4 regions of the Lactobacillus xylocopicola genome follow, and region 1 is predicted to be linked to each of the others. Evidence: predicted binding sites of a transcription regulator. Region 1 holds the regulator's gene; each other region holds the start of a gene.
What was found. Region 1 encodes HrcA, which represses chaperone genes, less so after heat shock. Its sites were predicted from a motif close to TTAGCACTCNNNNNNNNNGAGTGCTAA; they were not measured.

Region 1 (7,402 bases):
TAGGACGAATCTTTCCCTGATCCATGGATCCAAAAAGGACTCACTGTAAGTGAGTCCTTAATTAAGTTCAGTCTTTACTGCAGCTTTTCCTTTAGTCGTTCAAAAAAGCCTTTTTCTTGTGGTGAGATCGAGCCCCCACCGGCCTTGACAAAGTCAACTAAAGCTTCCTTCTGCTGTTCATTAATTGATTGCGGAATCTGCACCTGAACGGTTGTCACCTGGTCACCATTACCATTGCCCCGCAAATAAGGTACACCTTCACCGCGCAGGGTAAACTGCTTGTTGGGCTGGGTGCCGGCCGGAATCTTTAACTCCTTCTCGCCATGTACCGTCTTAACCTTGATTTCATCACCCAGAGTGGCTTGAGCAAAGGAAATCGGCACTGTGGTATAAATGGTCGTACCATTACGCTCAAAGTCCTTGGACGGTTTAATCTGGTAACTGATGTACAGATCACCATAAGGGCCGCCGTTCTTACCTGCTTCGCCTTGACCCTCATAGCGTAGCTGTTGCCCGTTATCAATGCCGGCTGGGATGTTGACTTCAATTGTATTCTTGCCTTGGACAACGCCTTGGCCGTGACAAGTCTGGCAAGGATGTTCGATAACCACACCGCGGCCGCGACACTTGTCACAAACCGTTTGCCGGCGAATGACGCCAAGAACAGATTTCTGCGTAACCGTCATATAGCCACTCCCGTTACACTTGTCACAGGTAACAGGATGAGTACCCTTTTCGGCCCCCGAGCCCTGGCAAGTCTGGCAAGTCTCACTACGGGTGTATGATACCTGCGTCTTTTTACCGGTAATCGCATCCATAAAATCGATTGTCAATGTGTAGTCAAGGTCTTCACCGCGCGCGGGTGCAGTTGGATCGGCCCGGCGCTGACCACCTCCACTAGCACCACCAAAGAAGTCATTGAAAATATCACCAAAGCCGCCAAAGTCATTAAAGTCACCATAACCTTGACCACCACCAAAGCCCTGGCCATTGACACCGGCAGACCCGAATTGATCGTACTGGGCCCGTTTTTGCTCGTCATGCAATACCTCGTAGGCCTCGTTGATTTTCTTGTATTTCTCTTCGGCTCCCGGTTCATGGTTAATGTCCGGATGGTACTTCTTTGCTAGTTTCCGGTAAGCAGAGTTAATTTCCTTATCACTGGCATTGCGGTCAACGCCCAGCACGCCATAATAATCTTCCTGTGCCATCTAAACGCTCCTAACTCTCAAAAGAAAAGAACTACTTCGCGGCAGTTCTTTTCTGATTTATTCAATTATAAACCCTTTACTTGTCTGGGTCTACCTTATGGAACTCACCATCACCAGTTGCACCATTGTTTGCATCACCTTGGGCGCCTGGATTCTGTGGACCTGCTTCAGGTCCAGCCTGACCAGCAGCTTGGTCACCGCCATTAGCTTGGTAGAGCTTAACCGCCAGGTCTTGAGCAACCTTAGAAAGTTCATCCTTCTTAGACTTCATTTCTTCTAAGTTATTATCCTTTTGGGCCTGCTTCAAAGCATCAAGGGCTTCTTGAACCTTCTTGGTATCTTCTTCAGATACCTTGTCCTTAGTGTCCTTCAGTGTCTTTTCCGTTGAGAAGATCAGTTGGTCAACTTCATTGCGCAAGTCGACTTCTTCCTTCTTCTTCTTATCCTCTTCAGCGTGTTCTTCGGCCTCTTTTTGCATCTTCTGAATTTCTTCGTCGGACAGACCAGATGAACTCTTGATGGTAATCTTTTGTTCCTTGCCAGTCCCCATGTCCTTAGCCGAAACATTCACGATCCCGTTCTTATCAATGTCGAAGGTAACCTGAATTTGTGGTACACCACGTGGTGCAGCCGGAATGTCTGTCAATTCAAAGCGCCCTAAGGTCTTGTCGTCAGCTGCCATTGGCCGTTCACCTTGCAGAACGTGCACGTCAACAGCTGGTTGGTTGTCAGCAGCAGTTGAGAAAATTTGACTCTTAGAAGTCGGAATAGTCGTATTCTTTTCAATTAACTTGGTGAAGACGCCGCCCATTGTTTCAATTCCAAGTGACAGTGGTGTAACATCAAGCAAAACGACATCCTTAACGTCACCGGAGATAACTCCCCCTTGAATTGCAGCACCAAGGGCCACGGCTTCATCTGGGTTAATGGAGTGATCAGGCTCCTTGCCAGCCCACTTCTTAACGGCTTCTTGAACAGCTGGAATACGAGTTGAACCACCGTTTAAGATTACCTTGTCGATGTCACCGACAGTCAGCTCCGCATCCTTTAAGGCATTATCAAATGGGACCTTGGTCCGGTCAACTAAATCGGCGGTTAATTCATCAAACTTAGCCCGGGTTAAGTCGGCTTCCAGGTGGAGTGGACCCGCTTCACCAGCTGAGATGAACGGCAGTGAGACGTGGGTTGAGGAAACGCCGGACAGGTCTTTTTTAGCCTTTTCAGCCGCATCCTTGAGCCGTTGCAAGGCCATCTTGTCCTTGGACAAGTCAACGCCATTTTCGTCCTTAAAGTTCTTAATCAGCCAGTCGATAATCTTGTTATCAAAGTCATCCCCGCCGAGCTTGGTATCACCATTAGTAGAAAGGACTTGGAAGACGCCATCACCCAGCTGCAAAACGGAAACATCGAAGGTACCACCACCGAGGTCATAAACCAAGACTTTCTCATCTTCAGCATCCTTGTCAAGACCGTATGCCAAGGATGATGCAGTTGGTTCGTTGATAATCCGCTTAACCTCTAGGCCAGCAATCTTACCAGCATCTTTAGTTGCTTGCCGCTGTGCGTCATTAAAGTAAGCTGGGACCGTAATAACTGCTTCTGTAACCTTTTCACCTAAGTAATCTTCAGAAAACTTCTTGATGTATTGCAAAATCATTGCCGAAATTTCTTGCGGTGTATAAGTTTTATCAGCAATCTTGACCTTGTAATCGGCCTCACCCATGTGTCGCTTGATGGATGAAATTGTGTTAGGGTTAGTGATCGCTTGCCGCTTGGCAACTTCACCAACCTGAATTTCACCATCTTTAAAAGCGACTACAGATGGAGTAGTCCGATTACCCTCTGGATTAGTAATGATTTTTGGTTCTTTACCCTCTAAAACAGCTACTGCTGAGTTGGTTGTTCCGAGGTCAATTCCGATAACTTTTGACATTGATAAACTTCCTTTCACCTATTGTGCAACAACGACCATTGCTGGTCTTAAAGTTCGATCTTTATATAAATAGCCTTTTTGTAAGACTTGGACAACGGTGTCCTTTTGATCATCATTTTCCGCTTCAACTGTTTGAACAGCCTGGTGTAATGTCGGATCAAATTTGCCGCCTGCTGCCGCGATTTCGCTGATACCATGATCCTTCATGGCTTTAACAAGTGCGTCAAGGGTCATCTGTACCCCTTTTTTGAGCTGCTTAGAGGCCTCATCATCAACCTTGGTCGACAGGGCCCGCTCCAAATTATCCATTGCTGGCAAAATATCCTTAGCTAAAGATTGTGACTCATACTTAATCAGCTGGCTTCGCTCATTATTGTAGCGATTTTGCATGTTCTGCATTTCCGCCTGACTGCGCAGGAACTTGTCTTCTAAGTCCTGATTTTGCTTTTGGGCCTTAATCAATTCTGCTTTTACCTGCTCAGCAGTGGTCTTGGGTGTTTGGTCCGTTGCCGCCGCAGTTTTAGCTTTAGCCGTAGCGGTTTTTTTGACCTTAGCCTGCTCTGGCTGCCCTTGTTTCTGTTCTTTAGCACCAGTGTCTTTTTCTTTATTCACGGCTAACCTCCTTTATTTAAATCGACCATAATACTCCAGTAGCTTCTTAGCTAGCTCATTCCTAAAATATTCTAATAGTCCTATTACCTGCGAATACGGCATATTGTTAGGACCAAGCAAGGCGATTACCCCCTTGCCATGTGTTCCAACACTGTATTCTGCCGTAAGCAAACTGTAGTCCTTGAGCAAGTCATTTGAAAGCTCCGAGCCCAAACTAACCCGGATGGGATGTTGGCCAATTTGGCTACTAGTCCGCTGGTCAACTAAGCTGGAAATCAACTCATTATGATCAATCAGCTCATAAAGTGACCTCAAATTGGCCACATTACTTAACGATGAGCTGTTGAGCAAGTTAATCTGCCCGTCGACATACATCTGTTCACTGGCCGCATCATTAATAACCTCTTCAACCAGTTCCAACAAGTCACCAGCATGGTTGCTGGTCAGCTTCTTGCCTAGACTATGATTAAGCAAGGCAGGCGTTACCTCATTCAAGGTCTTTCCTACCAGCTCATCATTAATCATCCGTACAGCTTTCTCAATTTCATCGCCATGAATATTAGTTGGCAAGCTATAAACTTGGTTATGGACGTTGCCGTCACTAGTCACCAAGATCGCCATAATCTGTCTACTAAACAAAGGCACAATCCGGAAACCCGTGATAGTCAGGTCACTACTCTCTGGCCCTTCCGCAAATGCCGTATAATTAGTCAAATCCGAGAGAATCTTGGCTGCTTCCTGAACTATTTCATTAACCTGGTGAAACGGCTGATCCAGCTGATTGACAATCCGCTCATAGACAGAAGACGGAATTTGAAGTGGTTCTACCAGATGATCAAGGTAATAGCGGTAACCCTCAGTTGATGGCACGCGGCCACTAGACAGGTGCGTTTTTTCAATTAAACCTTGGTCTTCTAAGACCGCCATCTCGTTGCGAATCGTCGCACTCGACACCTTAATTGGTAACTGCATCATCACCGTTTTTGAACCAACCGGATCATTAGTCTGGGTAAAATCATTAATAATTGTTTTTAAAATTAATTCTTGACGTTCGGTCAACATAGATATCGCCCTCACTTTTAGCACTCTTATCAAACAGGTGCTAACAGTTATTATGATACTAGTATTTAGCAGAAAGTCAAGCCGAGTGCTAAATTTTTTCCGATAAAATCATTAGACTAGTGGCGATGAGCAAAATATGCCTTGATTTCCGCCTCATCTTTGGCCATCTGGGCTCGTAATTCTGCCAAATTAGCAAACTTAATTTCGCCCCTCGTGTACTTGTACCATTTAATTACCATTTCTTGGTCGTATGCTTCTTCATCAAATCCAAATAAATTAGATTCGATAAAAATTTGCCGCCCTTCCTGAATGGTCACATTGTAGCCTACGCTGGTCATTGAGTCGTACCACTTGCCCTTAAGCTTGGTCTTGGTGGCATAAACCCCAACCTTCGGCACAACCTTGTGCTCAGTCCATACCAAGTTAGCCGTCGGATAGCCCAGTTTATGACCATTACGCAGACCATGGCCAACGATTCCGGTCATTGCATAGGGCGTTCCCAGCAATTCGGTCGCCAGTGCCATTTCACCAGCCTTTATCGCATCCTTGATTTCGGTCGACCCAATCTTTTGACCGTCATATGACTGCTGGGGAACTTCGATAATATCAAAGCGCCCCTTAGCAAAATGGGGAAAGTTTTTCATGTTGGCGACAGCTCGGGGCCCGTAAGTATAATCAAACCCAGCCACTACGGTATCCGCCTGCAGCTTAACCACAATCTGGTCGACGAACTCTTGGGCGGTCAGCTTGCTAAAACGATCATTGAAATGCATCACCAGCAAATAGTCCACCCCAAGCTTGCGCATTTTATATGCTTTTTCATTCAAACTATCGATGTAAGTTACCTCTGCCTTTTGATATACCTCTTTGGGATGGCCGTTAAAAGTCATCACGACCAGTGGATGCCCCTTCTGCTTGGCCTGCTCTTGCGCAATCTTAATCAATTGTTGATGACCACGGTGAACTCCGTCAAAAAAGCCCAGTACCAGCACAATTGGTCCCGGGATAAGATTTTCTTTAAGCGGATAAGTTAAATGAATAATTTGCACGATAAGACCTTCATTTCACCTAATTATTTTGTAAAAGCATTAATTCAGGACGGTAGTTATAATCATCTTTTTGATAAATTGCCTTAACCCTACCATTGTACCGTAAGACCACCTTTTTTGCATTCGTTTTTAGTGTAATGGCCGCCCCATTGTTGACTTTAAGCCACTGACTGGCACTAAGTTCAACCTGCTGGTAATCCTTAAAAAAAAGGTCAAGGGGTTGGAGAAAGTCTGGGGCCTGTGCTGGATTGGCAGCTATGAAATCAAGTTTAACAGCCTGACTGAGGTCAAAGCCTGAGCTAGCCGTGCGGCGCAAACTTTTCATCACTGCCGGAACGCCCAGTGCCGTTCCCAAATCATTGACCAGTGAGCGCACATAGGTACCCTTACTGCAGGCAATTTTAAAGTTAAAAGTGACTTGGCCGCGCTGCTCATCAAAGGTTGGCGCGCCAACTAAGTCATACGCTGAAACCGTTACTTGTCTACGGGGTCGCTCTACCTCAATGCCCGCCCGCGCATATTCATACAGGTGTTTGCCCTTAACCCGAACTGCAGAATAAATTGGCGGCACTTGTTCAATCGTACCCACAAATTTTTGCATGGCCTTTTTAAGTTCATCAGCGGACACTGCACTGGTTATCTTTTTTTCGTTTAAGACTGTTCCGCTGACGTCATACGAGTCGGTCGCAAAGCCTAAGATGCCAGTTCCTTCATATTCTTTGCCTTTGGTATGCATTAACTCAATCAACTTGGTGGCCTGGCCCACTGCAATTGGCAAAACACCGGTTACATCAGGGTCTAAGGTTCCTGCATGGCCAATCTTTTTGGTATGCAATATTTTCCGTAACTGGCAGACCACATCACTACTGGTCATGCCCTTATCCTTATCAATTACTAAAATTCCATTCATTATTTTACCTTGCCCATTAAAAAAGCGCTAAACAGCGCTTTGCTTAATTGTTACGATCCGCATCCTGTTTCTTTAGTTCAGCAATCAGATGATCAATTTTGCTACCATACTTGACTGAGTTGTCCCGTTTAAAAATTAATTCAGGAACCTTATAAACGGTCAAGCTTTGTCCAAGCAAGTGCCGCATCATTCCTTTTGCTTTTTCTAAACCAGCAGCAGCTTCTTCTTCTTTTTGCCTATCTTCAGACAGAATACTGTAATAGATGGTGGCATACGACAGGTCATTAGTACATTCCACCGCCGTAATGGTAACATCATTGACACGTGGATCACGGATATTTTTCCGCAAAATTTTAGTTAATTCACGGAGGATTTCTCCTTCAACACGACCAATTCTATGCTTCATGTTTTCCTCCCAGGATAATTACTTAGGCTTTACTTCCTGCTGTTCAACTGCTTCAAGTTCGTCACCGACCTTGATGTCATTGTACCCTTCAATCGTCAAGCCACAGTCGAAACCTTGCTTGACTATCTTGACGTCATCCTTAAACCGCTTAAGTGAAGCCACCTGACCAGTATAGACAACCACACCATCGCGAATGAGGTTGACTTCTGAATCACGTGA
Region 2 (7,402 bases), 450 kb from region 1:
CTGCCAATGTTAAATGAAGCCGGTAAAGTGGTCACTAAGCAGGCGCAGCAGCCGGCGCACTTAGATATGATAGCCAAGCTTGAACAGGCGAGCGCGCCAGTAACTTTGGTGATGACCGGACCTTTAACTGATCTAGCCCGAGCACTTGATGCCAGTCCGGCAATTGAAACTAAAATTGCTCGACTTTATTGGATGGGTGGGTCACTTAATGGCCATGGCAATGTGGTTCAGGTCAATGCCGACGGCAGCCAGGAATGGAATGCCTTCTGGGACCCAGATGCCGTTGCTCGCGTTTTAGACTCGGCTATTCCAATGCAGGTGGTGGGACTTGAAAGTAGCGAGGAATTACCCTTAACCGATGAACTCAGAATGCATTGGGCTCGCCTGCGCAAGTACCCAGCCATTGACTTAGTGGGGCAAGCTTACAGTCTCTTGGTTAATCCACCGATTCAAACCGCTCAGCTGTACTTCTGGGATGTTTTGACGACTATTAGTGCACTTTATCCAGAAGTTGTTGCGCGGGTAGAGCAGCACCGGGTCAAGGTAATTACCGCTGGCTTGGCTGCTGGCCGGTTGGTTGATGATCCAAATGGTCGCGAGCTTACCCTAGTAACCAAGGCTGATAAAGAAAAATTTTTCCAGCGGTTTGATGAACTGCTCATGCGAACTAACTAAAAAACGAGATTCTTGTGAATCTCGTTTTTTGTTTGCATCTTAATTTATTACTAGGCAAGTGAATCCCAGGCGGGTAGGTCGGTTACTGGGCCTTCTGCCAAGGCGACTTGGTCGGGGGTTAGGTACTTCTTGTGGACAACTACTTCATAAGTATAGTCTCTGAACCAGTCGTTATTCATGACAAAGAAGCCCTTGTCGCCGTTCTTTTCACCCCAGGAATTTTCCACTTTCCATTGGCGGATGTGGCCCTGGTCTTCGTCAACCCCCACAATGGTCATGGCATGAGTGGAAGCTCCAGCTCCGGTACGTAGTCGGTCACCCTTAGACATTTTGAGGTCAACCCCATATAAGTCAGTGTACTGGTACAGGTCGCTGTTGAGGTAACCCTGCTGGCGGTCGCTTTGGGCACCAACTTCATTGCCAAACCAGACGGCTTCGCCGTCTTTTAATTGACTAACGGATGCTGATTCGAGATATTCCATTGGTACGTTGAGAAACTTGATACGATAAGATCCTGCTACATTGTCTTCAAAGGGTAAAGCATACAGTTTGTTATATTCATGGTCGGGCGCGTTAGTTAGGACAACGTAGTCATCGAAGTCAACGTCGCCCATATACTTGTGCAAGAACTCGAGTGGTGTCAAGTCCTTGTCCAAGTGGTAGTTTTTGTCGTCGTCGCGGTATTCGAGATCAAACTTCCGGGGCGGCTCACCGACTGCAATAGCCGTCATTTGGTACACTTCACTCAAGAGTTGCTCGCGTACTTTGGCAAGTTGATCTTCCTGACCTTTTTGCTTTAACGCGCGCAGCACTAGGGCATCTTTTCTCAGCTTGTCGCCAAGTGTCTTGGCAAAGGCATGAGTATTGTTGGTGTTAGCATTCTCCGGCATGGCATAAGATGGTACTACCCCATATTTTGCTATTAGGGCAGCGGCCATGTGAAATTGTCCGCCGTCTGCTCCCGCATCTTCAAGGTAAGCCTTAACGGTACGGGAGTCTAGTGCCTGGTCAGCAGTAGCTAGAATGTTCTCATAAAAAATATTTGCGCGTTCAATCTTGTCCCAGAAGAAGTTGTAGCTTTGCGAGAAGGTGAAGTTCTTAACGTGGTGCTGCTTGCCAAAGTTATGGCGCAAAATATTGAGTGTCGCAAACTCCCAGCAGCGCCCCGATTGGCGCTGGTTAGTAACGTTTTCAGTGTCTAGTTCAGTTGAAAAAACCCGATTTAATTCAGCTTGCACCCGCTCGTTATATGCGGCGGCCTGTACGCCACTCTTTTGAGCGGCGCGGGCAATAACTTGATTTTTAGGGTTGGCATTGAATTGGTCTGCAAATTTTTCGATTTCTTGGACGGTAACCTGATGTCCCATAAATTAATCTCCTTTTTAATTTAATTTTAAATTATCTTCTATTCTAAGCCAAAACAAAAACGAGTTCAATATTTGAACTCGTTTTACCAAAGTAATTATCTTGGGGTGTCCTAAAACGCTCTGGAAAGCTAGTCGATTTGGATCGAGTTTTCGCTTTCATTAGCGCTTTGTTTTGGTAGGTTAATGGTCAGTACCCCATTGTCATACTTGGCATGGATGTCACTAGCTGCAACATTTGGGAGCCTGAAGCTACGGGAGATGTGACCCTCACTTCTTTCGCGGTGGATAAGACTACCATCTTTGGACATGTCCTTAAAGGACTTGCGCGAACCTGAAACGCTCAAAATACCGTTGTTATAACTAAGGTTAATCTTGTCCTTATCCATGCCGGGCAGGTCAACTTTAATAACGTATTCGTGGTCGTTTTCCACGACATCTGCCTGCATTAATTTTGCCATTTCATTGTTGTCAAAAATTTTCTTTGGAAGATCAAACCAGTCATTCATCGCATCAAAAATGTCATTGTGCCGATTCATCATTTCATTTGCCATAGTAAAAACTTCCTTTCAAATTAACTTTATTTTGTAACGGAAGACTTTCATTTCTTCCTTACACTGCTTATTATAGTATGCAGATTAGGAAAAATAAAATAATTAGCACTCTTTATTTTTTAGTGCCAAATAAGTCGCTTAAATGCTGGTAAAATAGGATTAAATGCTTGTGGATAATTTTAAAAGAAAAAGTAGGGAGAGAAAATAATGGTTTATTATCAAAAAATGACCCCAACCGGTTACCAAAAAATCAAGGATGAGATTACTCGGTTAAAGAAGGACCGGCCCCGTCGGATTAAGATTTTGCAGGAGGCACGAGCCTTAGGCGACCTGTCAGAAAACACTGAATATACGGAAGCTAAACGGGACTTGGGACACTTGCAGAGCAGGTTGCGTTACTTGGACAAGCAGTTAAAGTATGCCGAAATTGTTGAAAAAAGCGCAGACGGCAAGGTTGACTTAGGCAAAACCGTCACTTTGAAATTTGCTGATGAGGAAGAAACAGTGGAGTATCAACTTGTGGGCCAGCTGGAAGCCGATCTTACAGCCGGTAAGGTGGCCTATGATTCACCATTGGGACAGTCCATCATGAAAAAAACGGTCGGAAGTAAGGTTAAGGTAGAAGCACCAGCTGGTGAATACCAGGTAACTATCATTGCGATTAAATAAGTTTTCACTTGCTTGTTCAAACGTATGTTTGTATAATTGATAATCGAACAGTAGTTTGGAACAGAGGGTGAAGATGATGTATGATTACCGCTATGAACCGCATCGCGTGATTTTGATGATTGATAACAAGTCTTTTTTTGCCAGTTGTGAGGCACTTAAGCGGGGACTCAATCCGATGAAGGCAGTATTAGCAGTGGTTTCCCACCAGCCTGACAGTAAAGCGGGCGCGGGATTAATCATGGCAGCGTCGCCACTGGCAAAAAAGAAGTATGGTTTGACTAATGTGATGCGAGTGCGTGACCTACCTAATAGTGATGCGGCCCCCGATTTGATCTTAGTAGAACCACATATGAACTTATATATCAGGCGTAGCATGCAAGTGCTGGACATTTTGCGGGAATATGCAGCTGAGGAGGACATCCATGCCTATTCAATTGATGAGTCGATGATTGACATGACCAAGTCCTGGCACTTGTTTGGTGACGATCCTTACTTGGTGGCACGGCAAATTCAAGTAAAAATTAGAAAGGAGCTGGGACTATACACGACTTGTGGGATCGGTGAAAATCCCCTACTGGCCAAGTTGGCAATGGATACTTCGGCTAAACACCGGGAATCGATGATTGATTACTGGCACTACATTGATGTGCCCGACACAATTTGGCGGCTTCCTAATTTAGAAGACGTTTGGGGGATTGGCAAGAGAACGGCCAAGCGTCTGCACCGGTTACAGATTAATAATATGTATGAATTAGCTCACACTGATCCGGCTATTTTACAAAAAGAATTCGGGGTTATTGGCGCACAATTATTTGCCATGAGTTGGGGGGTTGACCGTAGTATCATCAGCCAAAAGTACCAACCGCGGACGAAAAGCTATGGTAATTCGCAAATCTTAACGAGGGATTATACGGTCCAACGTGAGCTGGAAATCGTCCTCCGTGAAATTGGTGAGCAGGTGGCCGCTCGGATTCGGGCACATCACCTGCAGGCCGGCTGCCTTAGTCTGCATATTGGCTTTTCACGATATCAGCAAGATGGCAACCGCAAGGGTTTCAGCGTTCAGCAAAAAATTCTTCCCACTAATGACACTGACCTGCTGGTGCAAGAACTCATTGCACTTTTGCGCAAAAATTGGCATGGCGAGCCTGTCCGAGAAATAGGAGTAAGTTGTAGCCACTTGGTCCCTGCAACTAGCGACCAGCTAACTTTTTTTGTTCAACCTACTGAACAGCTAAAAAAACATACCATTGATCTGACTATCGATCGGATTAGACAAAGGTACGGTTTTACCAGTCTAATCCGGGCTTCCAGTCTGTTGCCGGGGGCGACCGCCATCAGACGTAGCAGCCTGGTTGGTGGTCACAATGGTGGTAATGCTTATGAGTAAGCATTACGGCCGGTCTGCAGGAGAAAAAACAGCTGGCATTTCATAAAGCGGCCTTTTTTTGCTATAATATGGGACTTGTAAGGTACACATTGGATAGAGGTAATTTTTGTGAATACACCAGCATCAAGAGAAGGCAACCTAATTCGCTATGCCATTTACTTAATTGGCTACATAATGGTTGCTGGCGTAGTTAAGCTTGTTACTAACAATTCACCAATTCACATCTGGGATTTAATTTTATTTGTCACGATTTCACTGATGGTTTTGTTGTTTTTTATTTATCGTTTTAACCGGGAGCAGCGTTATTTCGACCGCAGTTTCACGGGCTCATGGTTGAGTGAATTCGGTCTTATTGTGGGCTTGACGGTGGTCGTGACGGTTCTGCGGATCAGCGTGTCGTGGTTACAGTCTTATGGCAAACTCAAACTGTATGGCTTTCAGCTTGACTACTTGCACCATGAAGCAAGTGGTACGTACTGGTTTTTATTATTGGCAGTAGGTATTGTCGTACCTGTGCTGCAGGAATTTCTGGCGACTGGATTTTTGTTTAACTATGCCTTCCGGCGTAACACCGTAATGACAGCTGCGCTGGGGACACTTGCTTCGGGCTTGGTCTTTAGCCTGCTCAATTGGCAAAATTCGCTGCCGTTACTGGTGGTCAATTTGATCTTTGGTGCCATCTTTGCTTGGTCTTACCTCTATACCCAAACGCTCTGGATGCCTGTCTACTTGGCAATAGTTAACGGATTGATCTTGGTTATTATGACCTAACAAAAAAAGGCAATGACTTAAGTCATTGCCTTTTTTTTCAAGCGGATAGCGTGAATCGAACCCGCATCTTCAGCTTGGGAAGCTAACGTTCTACCATTAAACTATACCCGCATTACTGAACCAGTTTACCATGTTTTTGGTCTAAATCCAAGTTTCGATTTAAAAAATTTAGACCGGTAACTAGCAAAAGTAGCAGATTGGCTATTGTCTTTGCGGTATTTTGCTGACAGCTAGGGGTATCTGACTACGGTCAAGCAATGAAGTAAAGTTTTGAAAGAGCCACTGCCGCAATTCCTGGGGTTGAATGACTAAGGGCATTCGGTCATGAAGTGGTGCCATCACTGAATTAGGGGCAGTCGTCACCATGGCGAAATGGTCTTCTTGATAAATTCCGGCAATTAAGGTCAATGGTTCAGTTTCATTGCGAAAACTGAAACGTTCATGGTAACGGCGGCCGTTGCTAGCTAGATAAGTTTGCGGCCCGGATTCAAAGAATTGCTTGGCAATAATGAGACAACGCCGTTTGGCAAAGGAGCTGTTCCACAGCGACGGTTTTTCCGCAAAAAAGCGTTCAATACGAGCATTGAAGATTACCTTGTTGGCGAATAAACTGGGATAACCCCAGGTCTTTTTGTCTAAGATTAACTGCTTATCTTGAAAAAGCAAGACAGGTGCAGCCGCTTGGGGAAAGATTTGCTGCGCTTGCGGAAGCTGAGCAGCTGGTTCGACCAGTGGTAAGTTTAAGTCCTGTATCAGATATTTGCTAATTTCAGCCAGACTGGCTAATTGAAATTGATTGCACATTTTTCTCTCCGTATTTAATCATCACTTGATTTTTGGTAGAATTGACTATAATTAGCAGATGAAATAGGTTTTAAAAGTTCAAGGAAGGCAAGATAGAATGAATAAGAAAGTTATCCTAACAGGCGATCGCCCAACTGGGAGATTGCATGTGGGCCACTACATTGGTTCTTTAAAAAATCGGGTTAGACTGCAAAATACTGGTGATTACCACCCGTTCATTATGATTGCCGACACTCAGGCCCTGACTGACAATGCCCGTGATCCCGAAAAAATCCGCACCAGCCTCGTGCAAGTTGCCCTGGACTATCTGGCGGTGGGACTTGATCCAACTATTTCAACCATCTTCGTGCAGTCGCAAATTCCAGCTTTGTTCGAACTGACAGCTTATTATATGGACCTGGTAACGGTTAGCCGCTTGGAGCGTAATCCCACTGTGAAGGCTGAGATTAAGCAAAAAGGCTTTACTGAGTCCCTACCAGTAGGCTTTTTGAATTATCCAGTGTCTCAAGCAGCCGATATTACGGCCTTTAAAGCAACACTGGTGCCGGTTGGCGATGATCAGGCACCGATGCTTGAACAAACCCGTGAGATCGTGCGGACTTTCAACCGTGTATATAATTGTCAGGTGCTGGTTGAACCGGAAGGTTATTTTCCGACCCAAGGCCAGGGGCGGTTGCCTGGACTCGATGGCAATGCCAAAATGTCCAAGTCATTGAATAATGCGATTTACCTGTCTGATGATGCAGCAACTGTCAAGCAGAAGATCATGTCAATGTACACTGATCCGGGGCATATTCATGTCGAGGATCCAGGCAAGGTTGAAGGTAATACGGTCTTTACCTATCTTGATATTTTTGCCCCTGATAAGGATAAGGTAGCAGAATTGAAAGAAGATTACCAAAAAGGTGGCTTGGGCGATGTCAAAATTAAACGTTACCTGAACGAAGTAATGGAAGCAGAATTGAGTCCAATTCGGGCTCGCCGGGCCCACTTTGAGCAAAATTTAGCTGAGGTTGAGGAGATGCTGGTAGCAGGCTCAGACCAGGCCAATCAAGTAGCTAATCAAACTCTGACTGAGGTGCGTGAGGCAATTGGCCTGAATTACTTTAAGAGGTAAAAAATGCGTAAACGGATTCCTTGGAAACAATACTTTATGATGCAAGCACTGGTGATTG
Region 3 (7,402 bases), 660 kb from region 1:
AGTTAGTTAGCATCTTTAAAGGAGCTTGAGTTGTATAATTGGAGTATTATGATTTGTTAATTCATGGTTAAAGTAAGGGTTGAAAAAATGTTTGATTTTGCGGTTAAAATCGTGCTCGAAATACGACGCTCGCCCTTTTTTCGGGCTGCGCAGCGCACGCTGGTAATGCTGATGCCGATTGCGGTAATTGGTGCGTATTTTAAATTACTGAATGACTTGTTTTTTTCGCCAGACGGAATGATTTACAATATTTTGGGCTTGGACAAAGTCATGTCTGACCACATTTGGTATGCTGGTTCTTTCGTCAGTAAAGGTATGGTAGGCATTACTTTTGGCGTTTTTGGCGTTTATGCTAGTTACTTTATGGCACGTTACACTGCCCGCATCTACCGTAAAGATTCGACGCTGGCGGGCCTAATGGCAGTGCTAATTTTGCTTTTCTGTTCTTATGCATCAAGTAGCGGTAGGAATGCGGGTCTCCCCTTTACGGCCAGTTTATTACAAATAAAGGCACTTTTTCTGGCGCTAATTGTTGGTTATTGTGTTGGGCAAGTTTTTCATTGGCTGGGAAAAGATTACCAGCCTGTGGCAGAAGAGAACGTCAAGTGGGTGCAGCAGCGGGCCTGGGATGCTGTGTGGCCCTCCCTTGTTTCTTTGGTGCTTGGAATTGTGCTCGGGATTGCAATCTACGAGTTACAGCTTAAGATGTTGAATTCAGCCAGTTTTAAGGAAATTGTTGGCCGCATTCAAACAAGTAACAACTTAGTAGAAGTGCTGCTACTTTTAGTAATTATTACTTTTCTTAATTGGCTGGGTATTGGCTTTCCCATGAGTTCGGTTACCGATCGGGTTAATAATTCCTTTACAGCGGCTAACCTGACTTATGCACTGCAGCATGGCAATTCCTGGCATGTCCCCTACAAATTTTTAGGTAGTAGCCTAGTTAACAGCTATGGTGTAATGGGTGGGACAAGTGTGGTTCTAGCTATCATTGTCTTGCTACTTCTGCGGCGTAGTGGCCGAGAAATTAGGGCTATTGCGCGTTTGAATTTATTGCCAGCCACTTTTAGTTGCGGCTCAGGCTTTGCCATTGGCTTGCCCGTCATCCTCAATCCGGTGTTTTTGTTACCCAGTGTTTTACTGCCACTGGTTAACGTGATTTTGGCAGCCTGTGCCCTTGGCTTGCACCTCATTCCGGCCTGTGTGTACCCAATTTTAAAGGGCACGCCGGGTTTGCTGATTCCATTTTTGGCTACTAACGGTAACTGGGCAGCATTAGTGTTTTCAATTCTACTTTTTTTTCTTGATCTGCTTTTACTATGGCCCATTATTAAAATCAATGAAAAAGTCGAATTGCAAATTGTCCACCTAAAGGAGGTCGAATAATGCGCAAAAATCCTAATCTAAAGTGGCTACTTTTGCTGGCTACGATATTAGTTTTACTGGCGGTTCCGAGCTTTTTTTGGATGAAAAAAGATAACAATGCGCGGGCTGAGCGTAGTAAGTCGCTGCTTTCACCGGTTATCATGGTACCGGGCTCAAGTGCTACCACCGAGCGCTTTAATCAACTAATCGCAGAACTCAATAAGACGTCACTGAATCGTCACAGTGTGTTAAAAATCACTGTTTCACGTGAAGCAAAATTGACCTATAGTGGTTCGATTGGTAAGAATGACCTTGAACCCTTTATTATTATTGGCTTCGAAAATAATAAAGATGGTTATGCTAATATCAAGAAGCAAGCGGGTTGGCTTGACGTGGCTTTTGCTTCGTTAATGCAAAATTATCGCTTTAATAACTTCCGAGCTTTTGGTCACTCTAACGGTGGCTTGATCTGGACCTATTGGCTAGAGCATGATTATGCGCAATATGATGCTGATACCCGCATGACTACTTTAATGACCCTAGGTACCCCATATAATTTCACGGAGAAAAACCTTAAAAACCATACTCAGATGCTGGCAGATTTCATCAAACGCCGGTCGCACTTACCACGAAATCTTAAAGTTTATTCGCTTTCTGGTGGTAAAAGCTATGAATCAGATGGTATTGTCCCCGAAACAAGTGTCGCCGCGGGAAAGTTTGTCTTTCAAAATCAGGTCAAGGACTATACCTCGATGATTGTAACTGGCAAGGAGGCCGGTCATTCGAGTTTACCGCAGAACAAGCAGGTGATTCAGGTAATCCGGCAATACTTGTTAAAGAAGACTGATAAGGCACCAAAACCAATTAATAAGGGAAAGGATGGTCACTGATGGACTACCAGCAACAACCAAGTAAAATTGAAGTAATTGGCGGCCGAGTTAACAATTTAAAAAATATTAGTGTTAATGTTCCGTTGCACCAGTTTGTGGCAATTTCAGGATTGAGCGGCTCGGGGAAGTCCAGTCTGGCCATGGGTATTCTTTATGCTGAAGGAGCAAGGCGTTATCTTGACTCACTCGCGGCCTATACCAGACGGCGAATCAGTCAAGTGGGACGGGCCCAAGTTGATGAGGTAAGGCATATTCCTTCTGCCCTTGCCTTGCGGCAGCGACCGGCCGTGCCAGGAGTACGGTCAACTGTGGGGACGGTGACTGAAGTCTTTAATATTCTGCGTTTAATCTTTTCACGGTTGGGATCACCGGTCTGCCCGAATGGCCACCGGATCCCGCCAACGATTAAGATTGCCCAGGCAATGGACTTGACAGGTGCTGCAATGGGGCGGATTACTTGCCCGACCTGCGGGGTGCAATTCTATGCCTTTAGTGCTGAAGACTTTGCCTTCAACTCCGCTGGTGCATGTCAGAAGTGTCAGGGTTTGGGGACGGTAGAGCAGCTTGATGACCAAAAAATCATTGCGGATGAAAACCGTACCCTGGAAGGTGGCGCCGTTGCAACCTGGCAAATTCCGGGAAGAAACTGGATGTGGCGGATTGCACGGGAATTAGGCGTGCGGACGGATGTTCCCTATAAAGAGTTAAATCCAGCTGAAAAAGAAATTGTCTTACATGGCGAAGAACGCAAAGTCCCAGTGGACTTGCCGACTTCCACGGGGCGCGTCTATCACTTAGATGCTTTGTATGAAAATGCCTATAACGCGGTAGTAAATTCGCGTAAGACTACTAAGTCAGAACGTGGCCTGGCGCGCATTAATACTTTTTATCAGTTTACTACTTGTCCGCGGTGTCAAGGTCGCCGGATTGATCCTAGCCGCTGGCAGCAGCAAGTTGCTGGTAAGAATATTGTCGAAGCGGAAGCCTTGACCTTGGGGGAATTGGGTGAGTACCTGCAAAAGATTCTGCACTGGTTACCTAAAGATATGCAAGCTTTAGCTCAAAATTTGACTAGCGAATTGGGCCATCAGATAAAACCGTTATTAAAACTGGGTTTAGATTATCTCAGTTTGGATCGACAAGCCAGTACCCTGTCGACCGGTGAATTACAGAGAATTCAGTTGGGTCGTACCTTACGCACTGAAACTACCGGCGTCTTGTATGTCTTAGATGAGCCGTCTGTAGGTCTTCACCCGGATAATGTGGCTGGCTTGATTGAGGTTTTTCATGAATTGGTCAACCAGGGAAATTCACTGGTGGTTGTCGACCATGAAACATCGATTATCAGTGCGGCGGATTGGATTATTGAAATTGGTCCGGGTTCGGGTAGCCGCGGTGGCCAAATTATTTCCCAGGGAATGCCAACTCAAATTGAGCATGCCCAAAAATCACTTATTGGACCATATCTTCAAGGAACTGCTCCCTTGCATGCCCGCCCGCGCGTTGCGCCAGATCAACTCTTTAAACGGGGCAAGGTTGAATTCACAGTTTCCCAGCGCTTTAATGTTGAAGGAGTTCAAGCGCAGATCCCCTTAGGCTGTCTTACTTCTGTTACGGGCTTTTCAGGCGCGGGCAAGACCACGCTGATTCTTGATTCCTTACTACCAGCTCTTAAAGCGCAAAAAGCAGGTGAACAACCACCAAAATGGGTGAAAACACTAAACAATGGCGGGATTAAAAATGTGATTAGTGTTGATTCTTCGCCAGTCGGGAAAAACCAGCGTTCAACAGTAGCCACTTATACTGATATAATGGATAATCTGCGCAAACTTTACGCTCGACAACCGGAGGCCCAAAAATTAAACTATCGCGCGGCTCATTTTTCTTATAATAACAAGGAGGGGGCCTGCCCAGCCTGTGGTGGTAGTGGCGTGATCGCCCTCGATATTCAATACCTGCCCGACCTGGTCGAGACTTGTTCGTTGTGTGGCGGCCACCGCTACAATCAAGCTGTCCTGCAGGTTAAGTGGAAAGAACTAAGTATCGCTGACGTGCTTGATTATGCAGTCGATGATGCACTTGGTCAAGAGCTGTTTCAAAATGAACCCAAAATCACCAAAACCCTCACTACCTTACATGACATGGGTTTAGGTTATCTACATTTAGGCGAATCTACACCTGCCTTATCTGGGGGTGAAGCCCAGCGTCTTAAACTAACGAGTCATATTCATCGTCAACAAAAAGGAACCCTATTTGTCTTTGACGAGCCAACGGTCGGTCTCCACCCCCAAGATGTCAGAACCTTGTTGCAGGTTTTGCAAAAACTGCTCGATCAAGAAGCAACGATTATCACCATTACGCATGATCTTGATGTTATGGCTAACAGTGATTATATGATTGACATGGGACCTCGAGGTGGCAATCACGGCGGCCAAATTGTGGCTAGTGGAACACCTGTGGATATTTCGCAAAAAAGCAGTGGTTTGACGGCAAAGTATTTACGTGAACATTTTAACTTATATCAAAAAGCTTAGTAGAACCAAAAGAAAAGACCCTGGTATTAGGGTCTTTTTAGTTATCTGGGCACAAAAAAACGGATTTGAAAAAATGTGGAAAAGTTAGAAGCTTATAGTTGCCTTCTGTGGATAACCTGCTATAATATTCAATGAAAGCAGTTAGCAGTCGAATGTATTGAGTGCTAATTGCTGATTTAAAGCCAATAGTAAGGGGTGTTTATATATGGCATACTTTGATAATGAGTTTGATAATTTATTTAACGAATTAAACAATTCTTTTTTTAATAATACAAGTGGTAACAATGGTTCGATTCCCATTCATTACGCCAGCAGCATGCATGCATCGCCGCAGCAATTTAACCAAAATGGACAAACGCAGCAGCAAACGCAAGCAGAAAAGCCGCTGGGAGTTGACTTAGTTGAACAAGCTAAGCAGAGCAAGTACGATCCAGTCATTGGTCGTGATGAGCAAATTCAGGAAGTAATTGAAATTTTAAGCCGGCGCAAAAAGAATAATCCGGTTCTGGTAGGACCTGCCGGTGTTGGTAAGACTGCAATTGTTGAGGGTCTGGCACAAAAAATAGCCGAGGGTGATGTTCCTGACAAGATGAAGGACAAGCACATCATTGCTGTTAATATTAATGACATGGTGGCTGGTTCCAGTCTGCGCGGTAGTTTTGAAGAACGGTTGAAAGGGGTTATTGACCAGGCCAAGCAGAATCCTAACATCATTCTCTTCATTGACGAATTGCATAACATTGTTGGTGCTGGATCAACTGATTCGGAAAACAACAGTGGAGATGCTGCTAATATCTTGAAACCAGCCCTGGCTAGTGGTGACTTAAACCTGATTGGTGCAACGACGACCAGCGAATATCGCCGGATTGAAAATGACTCAGCGCTAGCCCGGAGATTCCAACCGGTACAAGTTCCAGAACCATCTACTGAGGTGACGGTGAAAATCCTTGAAGGTTTAAAGCAGAGATATGAGGACTACCACCATGTAAAGTACGCTGAAAGTGCATTAAAACTTGCGGTGGAATTATCACAGCGCTACATTCAGGGCCGTTACTTGCCAGACAAGGCAATTGATTTGATGGATGAAGCAGGGGCCAAGAAAGGGCTTGGTGCTGTTCCAAGTGATAAAGCTGGCTTGCAAAAGAAAATTGACCAGCTTGAAGCCGCCAAGGCAACGGCTGCTAAAAATGAAGACTATGCTAAAGCCAGCGACTTAAAGACGAAAATTGACCAGCTGCGCGACCAGTTAAAGCATGTTGATGATGCTACAATGCCGCAAGTGACTGATCAAGATATTTATGCCTTAATTGAAGCTAAAACCAAGATTCCGATGAGTGAACTGCATGCTAGTGAAAGCCAAAAGAATCTTGACTTGGCTGCCAAATTAAAGCGTGCTGTCATTGATCAGGCTGATGCGATTAACGTAATCACTGATGCGATTGCCCGTAAGCAGGTCTTTAAGGATAACAACCGGCCAACTGGCTCCTTCTTGCTGACTGGGCCAACTGGGGTTGGTAAGACTGAGCTGGCCAAGCAACTGGCAATTCAACTGTTTGGCGGTGAAGATCACCTAATCCGGCTCGATATGTCGGAATACCAAGACCAAATGGCGGTTAATAAGCTGATTGGTTCAGCACCAGGTTATGTAGGGTACGGTGAAGGCGGCCAACTAACTGAGAAGGTGCGTCACCAGCCGTATAGCTTAATTTTACTGGACGAAATTGAAAAGGCTAACCCGCAAGTCTTCAATGCCTTATTGCAAATTATGGATGATGGTCGATTGACTGATGCACAGGGCAGAACGGTCTCTTTCAAAGACACAATTCTCATCATGACGTCTAATGCTGGTTATTCTGATAACTTATTGCAGAATGGCAAGGTTGATCATGATAAATTGGTTAGCGCGCTTGAGGCATACTTCAGACCCGAATTTTTGAACCGGTTAGATGCAATTGTGCCATTCAACTCATTGACTAGGAGTGATATGACTAAGATTATTGATCTCTATCTAGATAAGATGGCGCATGTTCTGACCAAGAAAGGGGTCAAAGTCGATGTTTCTGCTACCGCTAAGGCTTATTTAGCAGACAAGGGTTATGACAAGAAGTTTGGCGCTCGTCCGCTGCGCCGGGTTGTTGAACAAGACTTGGAGACGCCAATTGCCAAGCTACTTATGCAAGAACCAGACACTAAAGAGGTCAAGTTCACGGCTGACCAGCAGCACGTTTACCTAAATGGTAAGGCAATTTTAGAAATTGCGGCCAAGCCTGAAGCTACTTCAACCAAAAAAGCAGAATAATGGTCTTAACTGACTAAGGAACCATTCCCTAAAAGAATGGTTCCTTTTTTATTGGTCAAAAGTTTCACGTGAAATAATCCGGCAATGAGGTAAAAATCCCCAACCTATTGACAAGCTAAGATTGATGGATTACATTAATTAACAATTAAAAAAAGATGATTATTTTTGATTTAAGGGGTAAAGCACAATGAAACAAAAATTAGCAGAACTAGATTGGCAAAACTTAGGCTTTCAGTATCGCGACCTGCCATACCGGTACGAAGCAAAATTTAAGGATGGTAAGTGGCAGCAGGGGAACTTGGTTGAAGATGCCA
Region 4 (7,402 bases), 420 kb from region 1:
CCAGCTTCCTCGTAGCCCACGTATCCTGGTGCAGAGCCAATTAACTTGGAGACTGAGTAAGATTCCATGTACTCAGACATGTCGAAGCGAATTAAGGCATTCTCTGAGCCAAACATTTGCTGGGCTAGTTGTTTGGCTAGTTCAGTCTTACCGACTCCGGTTGGTCCAACAAAGAGGAAGGAACCAATCGGTCTACCTGACTTGTTGAAGCCGATCCGGTTACGCCGGATGGCCCGTGCGACCTTGTCCACTGCCTTACTCTGACCAATCACATGGGCTTTCAGATTAGGTGCAAGGTTTTGCAATTGGTTTTCTTCTTGCTTTTGCAAGTCACCAACCGGAATACCCGTTTTTTCTTCAACAATCTTGTTCATAATTTTGTCAGTGATGATCGGCGATTTATCAGGATCAACCTTTTGGTCCTTCATCTCACTATACTTTTCAATTTGGTCCCGGTAATAGGCCGCTTTTTCGTAATCCTCATTTTTGAGTGATTCTTGCTTTAACTGTTGCGCTGCCTCAATTCGCTCTTTCATCTTTTCTTTGTCGACGTAAGGAATGGTTAGGTTCATCCGCGAGCCTGCTTCGTCGAGCAGGTCAATTGCCTTATCCGGTAAAAACCGGTCCTGGATGTAGCGCTCAGATAATTCAGCTGCCGCCTTAATGGCGTCATCGGTGTAGTGAACATGATGGTAGCCTTCGTAGCGCTTTTGGATACCCTTTAAAATTTTCATGGTTTCTGCAATTGAGGGCTCTTTCACATCAACTGGCTGGAACCGTCGTGCTAGAGCTGAATCTTTTTCGATTTCACGATATTCCTTCAGGGTGGTCGCACCAACTAGTTGCAAATCACCGCGAGCTAGCGCTGGTTTAATGATATTACCGGCGTCCATTCCGCCTTCAGCGTTGCCCGCGCCTACAATCTCATGGATTTCATCAATAAATAAAATGATATCATCATGACTTTGCAATTCTTTGATTAACTGCTGCATCCGTTGTTCAAATTGCCCGCGAATTCCGGTACCTTGGACTAACGAGACTACATTAAGTGAAATAATCCGCTTGTCTTGTAATTTGGCTGGCACTGAGCCATCAACAATTTGTTGGGCGAGTCCTTCAACGACTGCTGTTTTACCAACACCGGCTTCACCAATTAGGACCGGATTGTTCTTGGTTCGACGATTTAAAATTTCGATTACACGAGCGATTTCCTTGTCTCGGCCAATAACTGGGTCAATCTTGCCTTTTTTGGCCATAGCAGTTAGGTCTGTTCCAAACTGATCAAGCAGTGAGCGCCCGCCCCCAGCGTTATTACCATTATTACCACTGCCGTTGCTCATTTGTGGTCCATTGGGATTGTTGCTAGTATTTCCGTTATTAAAACTATTAAAGAGGTCGTTAAAGTCACCAAAGAACCCGTTGTTGTCGTTGTTCATATTGATATTTCCTTGTTGTTTCAATTCTTGATAACATTGTCCACATAAGCTGATTTCACGGCTCTGGCCATTCACCTTAGCAAAAAGATGGATGGATGCAGGCCGCTTTTGACAATTTTGACAAAGCAATTAAATTACCGCCTTTCACTTCAAGTTATGTTTATTAAATTATATAATTAGCACTCTCAATAATCAAGTGCTAAAGCTTGGAACTTATTTTTTGTAAGCATCATCTAGTAGCACTGGTGTGATAGAATACAGCTGAGCAAAGTAACCAAAATTTGCTAAAGCCGGTAGAAGTTAGTTTTAGTAAGAAAGAAATGGTGGTATATTTGGATTACCGAATAATTCTGGAGCAGCTTGCGACTGGTGAACTTGATCATTATGAAGTCAAACCAGAAGAGGCCTTTGCCTTCCAGGCTGCTTTAAGAACATTTGGCAAACGGCAGAATATAACCGGTAGGGCCTTACGGGGTGGAAAAATACTGTATTCGCAGTCAAAGACTGAACTTTGATGATGTAAACTGTTACATTTTTGTTGTTTAATTCACAAAAAAATGATAATCTAATACTCGAATAGGTAGATACTACCGGTTTGATTTTTTCAATTTAAAGGAGATATATAATGGAAAAACGCGATTTTCATGTCATTGCAGAAACAGGTATTCATGCTCGTCCAGCAACCCTTTTGGTCCAGGCTGCTTCTAAGTTCGGTTCAGACATCAACTTGGAATACAATGGCAAGTCAGTCAACCTGAAATCAATCATGGGTGTGATGTCACTTGGCGTTGGTAAGAATGCTGATGTTACAATCAGTGCCGACGGTGATGATGAGAAGGATGCAATTGAGACAATTTCCGAAACCATGAAAAAAGAGGGATTGGCTGAATAATGACCAAGACATTAAAAGGAATTGCTGCCAGTGATGGTATTGCTGTAGCTCCAGCATATCTCTTGGTAGAACCCGATCTTTCGTTTTCAAAAACTAATGTCAGTGATGTTGAAAGTGAAGTAGCCCGCTACAAGGATGCAATTTCAGTGTCAACGGCCGAAGTTGAAAAAATCCGCGATGATGCCAAGCAGAGTCTAGGCGAGGAAGAAGCTCAAGTTTTTGAAGCGCACCTGATGATTTTGAATGACCCTGAATTTACGGGTGCCATTGAAAATGAAATTAAGGAACAAAAGATTAACAGTGAAGCTGCGCTTGACGAAACTGCTCAAAAGTTCATTAGCATTTTTGAAGGTATGACCGATAATGCTTACATGCAACAACGTGCAGCGGACGTTCGTGATGTTTCGAAGCGGATTATGGCGCACTTGCTCGGCAAAGAATTGCCTAATCCAGCGGCCATCGACCATGAAGTAGTAGTTGTGGCCCATGACTTGACTCCAAGTGACACCGCCCAATTGAACAAGCAATTTGTTAAAGGCTTCGTGACTGATATTGGTGGCCGGACAGCGCACTCTGCCATTATGGCTCGCTCACTTGAATTGCCAGCCGTTGTAGGGACTGACTCAATTACTAAGGATGTTCAAAATGGTGACACTTTGGTGGTTGATGGTTTAAGTGGGGATGCAGTTATTGATCCAAGTAAGGAGCAGATTTCTGATTACCAGCAGAAGAGCGACATATTCTTAAAGCAGAAGGCTGAATGGCAGAAGCTAAAGTATGAACCGTCAGTGACTGCAGATGGCAAGAAGTTTACGATTGCTGCCAATATCGGTACGCCTAACGATATGGCAGGCGTGAACGAGAACGGTGCAGAAGCAGTCGGCTTGTACCGGACAGAGTTCTTGTACATGGATTCTAAGGACTTTCCCACTGAAGATGCGCAATATGATGCTTATAAAAAAGTTATCGAAGGCATGCATGGCAAGCAAGTCATCATCAGAACCATGGACATCGGTGGCGACAAGCACTTGGATTACTGGGATTTGCCAGATGAAATGAACCCATTTTTAGGCGTTCGGGCCATCAGGTTATCTTTACAGAACGAAGAGATTTTTCGGACACAGCTGCGCGCACTGCTGAGAGCGTCTGCTTATGGTAGTCTAGGAATTATGTTCCCAATGATTGGTACACTGAATGAATTGCGCAAAGCTAAGTCAATCTTAAATGAAGAAAAAGACCAGCTGACTAGTCAAGGCGTAAGTGTTGGCAGTGACCTGCAAGTAGGAATGATGATTGAAGTTCCAGCTGCTGCAGTCTTGGCTGATCAATTTGCCAAGGAAGTTGACTTTTTCTCCATTGGTACTAATGACCTGATCCAATACTCAATGGCTGCTGATCGTGGTAATGACAACGTTTCTTACCTGTACCAACCGGCTAATCCAGCTGTCTTGCGGTTAATCAAGAACACAATTGACGCAGCTCATGACAATGGTATTTGGTGTGGCATGTGCGGCGAAGCTGCCGGTGATAGCACGATGTTCCCAATTCTATTAGCAATGGGATTAGATGAGTACTCAATGAGTGCAACTTCAATCTTACGGATTAGAAGTTTAATGAAAAAACTTGATACTAATGAAATTAAGGAATTGGCTAACCAGGCTTGTTTTGAATCTAAAACAGCTGAAGAGAACGAAAAGTTAGTTAGTGACTTAATGGCTAAAGTAGATAAATGATAAAAAGCACGTTAACGAAAGTTGATGTGCTTTTTTAAATAAGTGCAAAGAAATGAATTATTTGCAAAAATCACTTACAAAAAAGAAGCATTGTGTTACAATGTTCACAGTAAGAAAAAAATGTTCAAAGGAGCGTGAAATATATGGTAAATTTATATATATCTCCAAGTTGTACCTCATGTCGGAAAGCCAAGGCGTGGTTAAAGAAGCATGATATTGCTTTTAAAGAAAGAAATATTTTTTCAGAACCACTGACAAAGGATGAACTAATTCAAATACTGCGGATGACTGAAAACGGCACTGAGGAAATTATTTCTACGCGTTCCAGAGCATTTCAACAGTTAAAAGTTAACCTTGATAATTTATCAATCGATCAACTGCTTAATTTGGTCGAAAAGAACCCTAGTTTGTTGAGACGACCAATTATCATGGATGACCGACGCCTACAAGTTGGCTATAATGAAGATGAAATTAGACGTTTTCTGCCAAGAAAGGTTCGGCGGCTTGAGCTTGAAGAAATGCAAAAGATTGCTGACTTATAATTAATAAAGATTTACAAAAAAGTGTTAGTTTAGACTAACGCTTTTATTTTACAGGTGAAATGGGCTACAATAGATAAGAGAAACTGATGGAGGTGAGATTTCATGCAGGTAGATCATATTAACGAAAACACTATTCGCGTTCGTATAGATAAGAATGAGCTAGCTAGACGTGGCTTAAAAGTGTTAGATTTGCTGGGCGATAAAAACAAAATACAGCATTTCTTCTATTCGATTTTGGATGAAATTGATACGGATCATACTTTTAGCCAAGAAGCGCCGGTTACTTTTCAGGTGATGCCAAATAGTGGTGGCCTTGATTTGCTGATTACTAAGGTATCTGCTAAAGATCGTGATAGCTTGGCACAATTACTTGATGGGGAAGATAGCAGTGCAGGCGGTCAGGATTCACGGAGGACGTCATTTATGGATCTAGCAGATGAGGATGAAGCAGACGAGCAGGCTGAGGATGCTCCGTCTGAGGACAAAGCTGACGATCAACCGCACAAGAAGCAGGGCACCAGTAAAAAAGCACCAAGGAAGCAGGCATACTGCTTCGCTGACCTGGGTACAGTTACGGAACTAGCAGAAAGCTTGCAAGCTCGCGATCTTTCCTCCAGTCTTTACTTTGAAAATGGGCAATTTTTCCTTGATTTGGTTTTTAATGATGAGAATTATACAGAACTCAAGCCAGTTGATGCTTGGGCAATTGCTAATGAATATGGATTGAAAATCAGACAAAGTGAACTGGCTCGGATTAAGCTGACGGGTAAGTGCCTGATTGAACACAGTGCGCTGGATCAGTTGCGGCATTATTTTGGTAAAATTAAGCATTAAGGAAAAAGGCAAGGTAAAACTTGCCTTTTTTGCGTACTTAATCGAGGGTGATTTTTTGTATGCAGCATTGCTAAATAATGAACTAGTAACAGCGGTCACAATGGCTAGCAAAAGTCGGGATGAAAGCAGGTTGGCCGCAGCGCAGCACTATTTTTGTCCGCACTGTCAAAAAGAAGTACGGTTAGTGGTCGGGTCTAAGACGGCCTATTTCAAGCATTTAGCTCGTCTTACTAACCAGCAGAATGAACGGGAAGAGCATGCCTTAAGCAAGAAATTACTCCAATTAGCGTTAACGGAGGCACATTTTGCGGCTGCGATTGAAGTTACACTGGCAGCTGGACAACTGCGCTCAGATATTCGGGCTAGTTCAAATCTGGCCTTTGAGATCCAGTGTGCTCCGTTAAGCCAGGCGGAATTCCAGCACCGGCATAACTTGTATAAAAAAAGTGGTGTGTTAGATATTTGGTTGGTGGGCCAGCAGCATTACCTTCGCCATCAACTCAAAAAAACACAGCTGATTTATTTTCGAACAAATCAGCTGTGGCAAGATTATTATTTAGAAATTGCCCCATTTCAAAGGTGTATCCGCTTAAAGTACAATGTCATGCTTGAGCCTTTGACTAACCGCCTGCACTACCAGCTGGCCACCTTTAGCTTAAGCGGTCAGGGGTTGACTAAGTTGTGGCAGTTTAAGCCGAAATTAAAAGGCTATTCGGTAAACCCACTTGCCCAAAAACAGTATTTAACTAGACAAATAACCCAGAAAAGCCTTAAAGGACTGGAAATTGCCTCCAAGTTGTATCAAATGCAGCTGACCGTCGATGATTTACCGCAGTGGGTCTTTAGGAGATTGCGCCGCGTGACCGCCACTGATAATGCCGCTAGTTATTTCAGATTAAGCGCAGATGACTGATCGTTGAATAGCTATCTTCTTGGTCTTCTGCTGTCGGTTCAATACAGCCGGTGTTTTTAAGCAAGGTAATTAACTTGTCGTGGGCGACGGCACCTTCAAGCAAGATACCGTTATAGTTACCGCTTTCGTTAAAAATAATCGTGGTTGGGATATTGCGGACATTGAACTTACGAGCCAAGTTTTTGTCTTGCTGAATTGAATCATCAACGTAACCTTTGATTTTGGAATCAATAATCTTGTCGTAATCCAAATCAAGGTTAAGCGCGACTTGGCGGGCGAGGTTTCTAGTGTAATGATTAAAGTCGCGACTAACTGCTTGTTGAAAGCTAAGCAGGTATGACCTGGCTTTTTTGTTGCCATAGATAAACTTAATCGCATGATAGTCGCGCAGAGCTTGAAATGACGCCATTGTATACTGCGACAGATCTTTCATCCGCTGGCGCTCTTTTTTTCGTCTAATAATATCTTCCTTGATTACGCTAACATTGGTAATCGGGACAAAATGCAAGGTTGAATTGATATCTAGGTCGTCAATCGCTGTTTTAATTGAGACTTCTGTATCATAGCAGTAAATACCGATTGGATTAACAAAGATAAAAATCTCAAACATGACTAGATTCCTCCATAGTTGACGGGACAAGTTGTTTTATCAAACGACTGTTTAACAAAATAAAAATGTATACTCGTACAATCATATTTTAGCACGATGCCTGAAAGCGCGTGCAATTTTTGCTTGGTTAATCTTGGTGTCAGCGGCAGAAAAGTCATAAGTTTTTTGCAGTTGCTGGAAAACAAGTTTAATTAGGTCCGGATCAGTATTTTCAATTTCTAATTCAAAGTCGGTATAACCATCGGGGTATTGTGTTTCATCCAGGGTAAGTTCACAATTTTGGGGACCATTAACCAAAGTACGGTGTGTTTTGCTAAAGGTCTGCAAGGGTAGATTAGTTTGATCAAAATGCTGGCGTAAGTAATCTCCAACCGTTCTAGAGAACGAAAGTGAACCGGTATGTTGAGCTCTTTCAACCAGGCTAGTAGCCTCTTGAACGGAT

Region 2: R8389_RS06685 (Hsp20/alpha crystallin family protein) is a predicted target of HrcA. The motif match lies at 2,696-2,722, and genes of this name have one in related genera.
Region 3: R8389_RS07645 (ATP-dependent Clp protease ATP-binding subunit) is a predicted target of HrcA. The motif match lies at 4,931-4,957, and genes of this name have one in related genera.
Region 4: R8389_RS02580 (ATP-dependent Clp protease ATP-binding subunit) is a predicted target of HrcA. The motif match lies at 1,613-1,639, and genes of this name have one in related genera.

The regions. Positions count from the first base shown of each region.
Region 1 covers NZ_AP026803.1:920,099-927,500, forward strand. The annotation lists gene dnaJ (molecular chaperone DnaJ) at 75-1,211, opposite strand; gene dnaK (molecular chaperone DnaK) at 1,288-3,144, opposite strand; gene grpE (nucleotide exchange factor GrpE) at 3,163-3,756, opposite strand; gene hrcA (heat-inducible transcriptional repressor HrcA) at 3,769-4,818, opposite strand; gene ribF (riboflavin biosynthesis protein RibF) at 4,935-5,867, opposite strand; gene truB (tRNA pseudouridine(55) synthase TruB) at 5,887-6,780, opposite strand; gene R8389_RS04645 (ribosome-binding factor A) at 6,821-7,183, opposite strand; gene infB (translation initiation factor IF-2) at 7,202-7,402, opposite strand, start outside.
Region 2 covers NZ_AP026803.1:1,373,853-1,381,254, reverse strand. The annotation lists gene R8389_RS06695 (nucleoside hydrolase) at 1-675, shown strand, start outside; gene R8389_RS06690 (C1 family peptidase) at 726-2,042, opposite strand; gene R8389_RS06685 (Hsp20/alpha crystallin family protein) at 2,171-2,593, opposite strand; gene greA (transcription elongation factor GreA) at 2,801-3,262, shown strand; gene R8389_RS06675 (Y-family DNA polymerase) at 3,339-4,652, shown strand; gene R8389_RS06670 (CPBP family intramembrane glutamic endopeptidase) at 4,761-5,423, shown strand; tRNA gene R8389_RS06665 (tRNA-Gly) at 5,464-5,534, opposite strand; gene R8389_RS06660 (SOS response-associated peptidase family protein) at 5,625-6,227, opposite strand; gene trpS (tryptophan--tRNA ligase) at 6,325-7,344, shown strand; gene R8389_RS06650 (deoxycytidylate deaminase) at 7,348-7,402, shown strand, end outside.
Region 3 covers NZ_AP026803.1:1,584,786-1,592,187, reverse strand. The annotation lists gene R8389_RS07660 (PTS sugar transporter subunit IIC) at 88-1,386, shown strand; gene R8389_RS07655 (alpha/beta hydrolase) at 1,386-2,255, shown strand; gene R8389_RS07650 (AAA family ATPase) at 2,255-4,789, shown strand; gene R8389_RS07645 (ATP-dependent Clp protease ATP-binding subunit) at 4,995-7,088, shown strand; gene R8389_RS07640 (branched-chain amino acid aminotransferase) at 7,276-7,402, shown strand, end outside.
Region 4 covers NZ_AP026803.1:496,115-503,516, forward strand. The annotation lists gene R8389_RS02580 (ATP-dependent Clp protease ATP-binding subunit) at 1-1,565, opposite strand, end outside; gene R8389_RS02585 (hypothetical protein) at 1,760-1,951, shown strand; gene R8389_RS02590 (phosphocarrier protein HPr) at 2,062-2,328, shown strand; gene ptsP (phosphoenolpyruvate--protein phosphotransferase) at 2,328-4,061, shown strand; gene spxA (transcriptional regulator SpxA) at 4,205-4,603, shown strand; gene R8389_RS02605 (adaptor protein MecA) at 4,706-5,437, shown strand; gene R8389_RS02610 (competence protein CoiA) at 5,418-6,350, shown strand; gene R8389_RS02615 (DsbA family protein) at 6,328-6,960, opposite strand; gene R8389_RS02620 (CYTH domain-containing protein) at 7,042-7,402, opposite strand, start outside.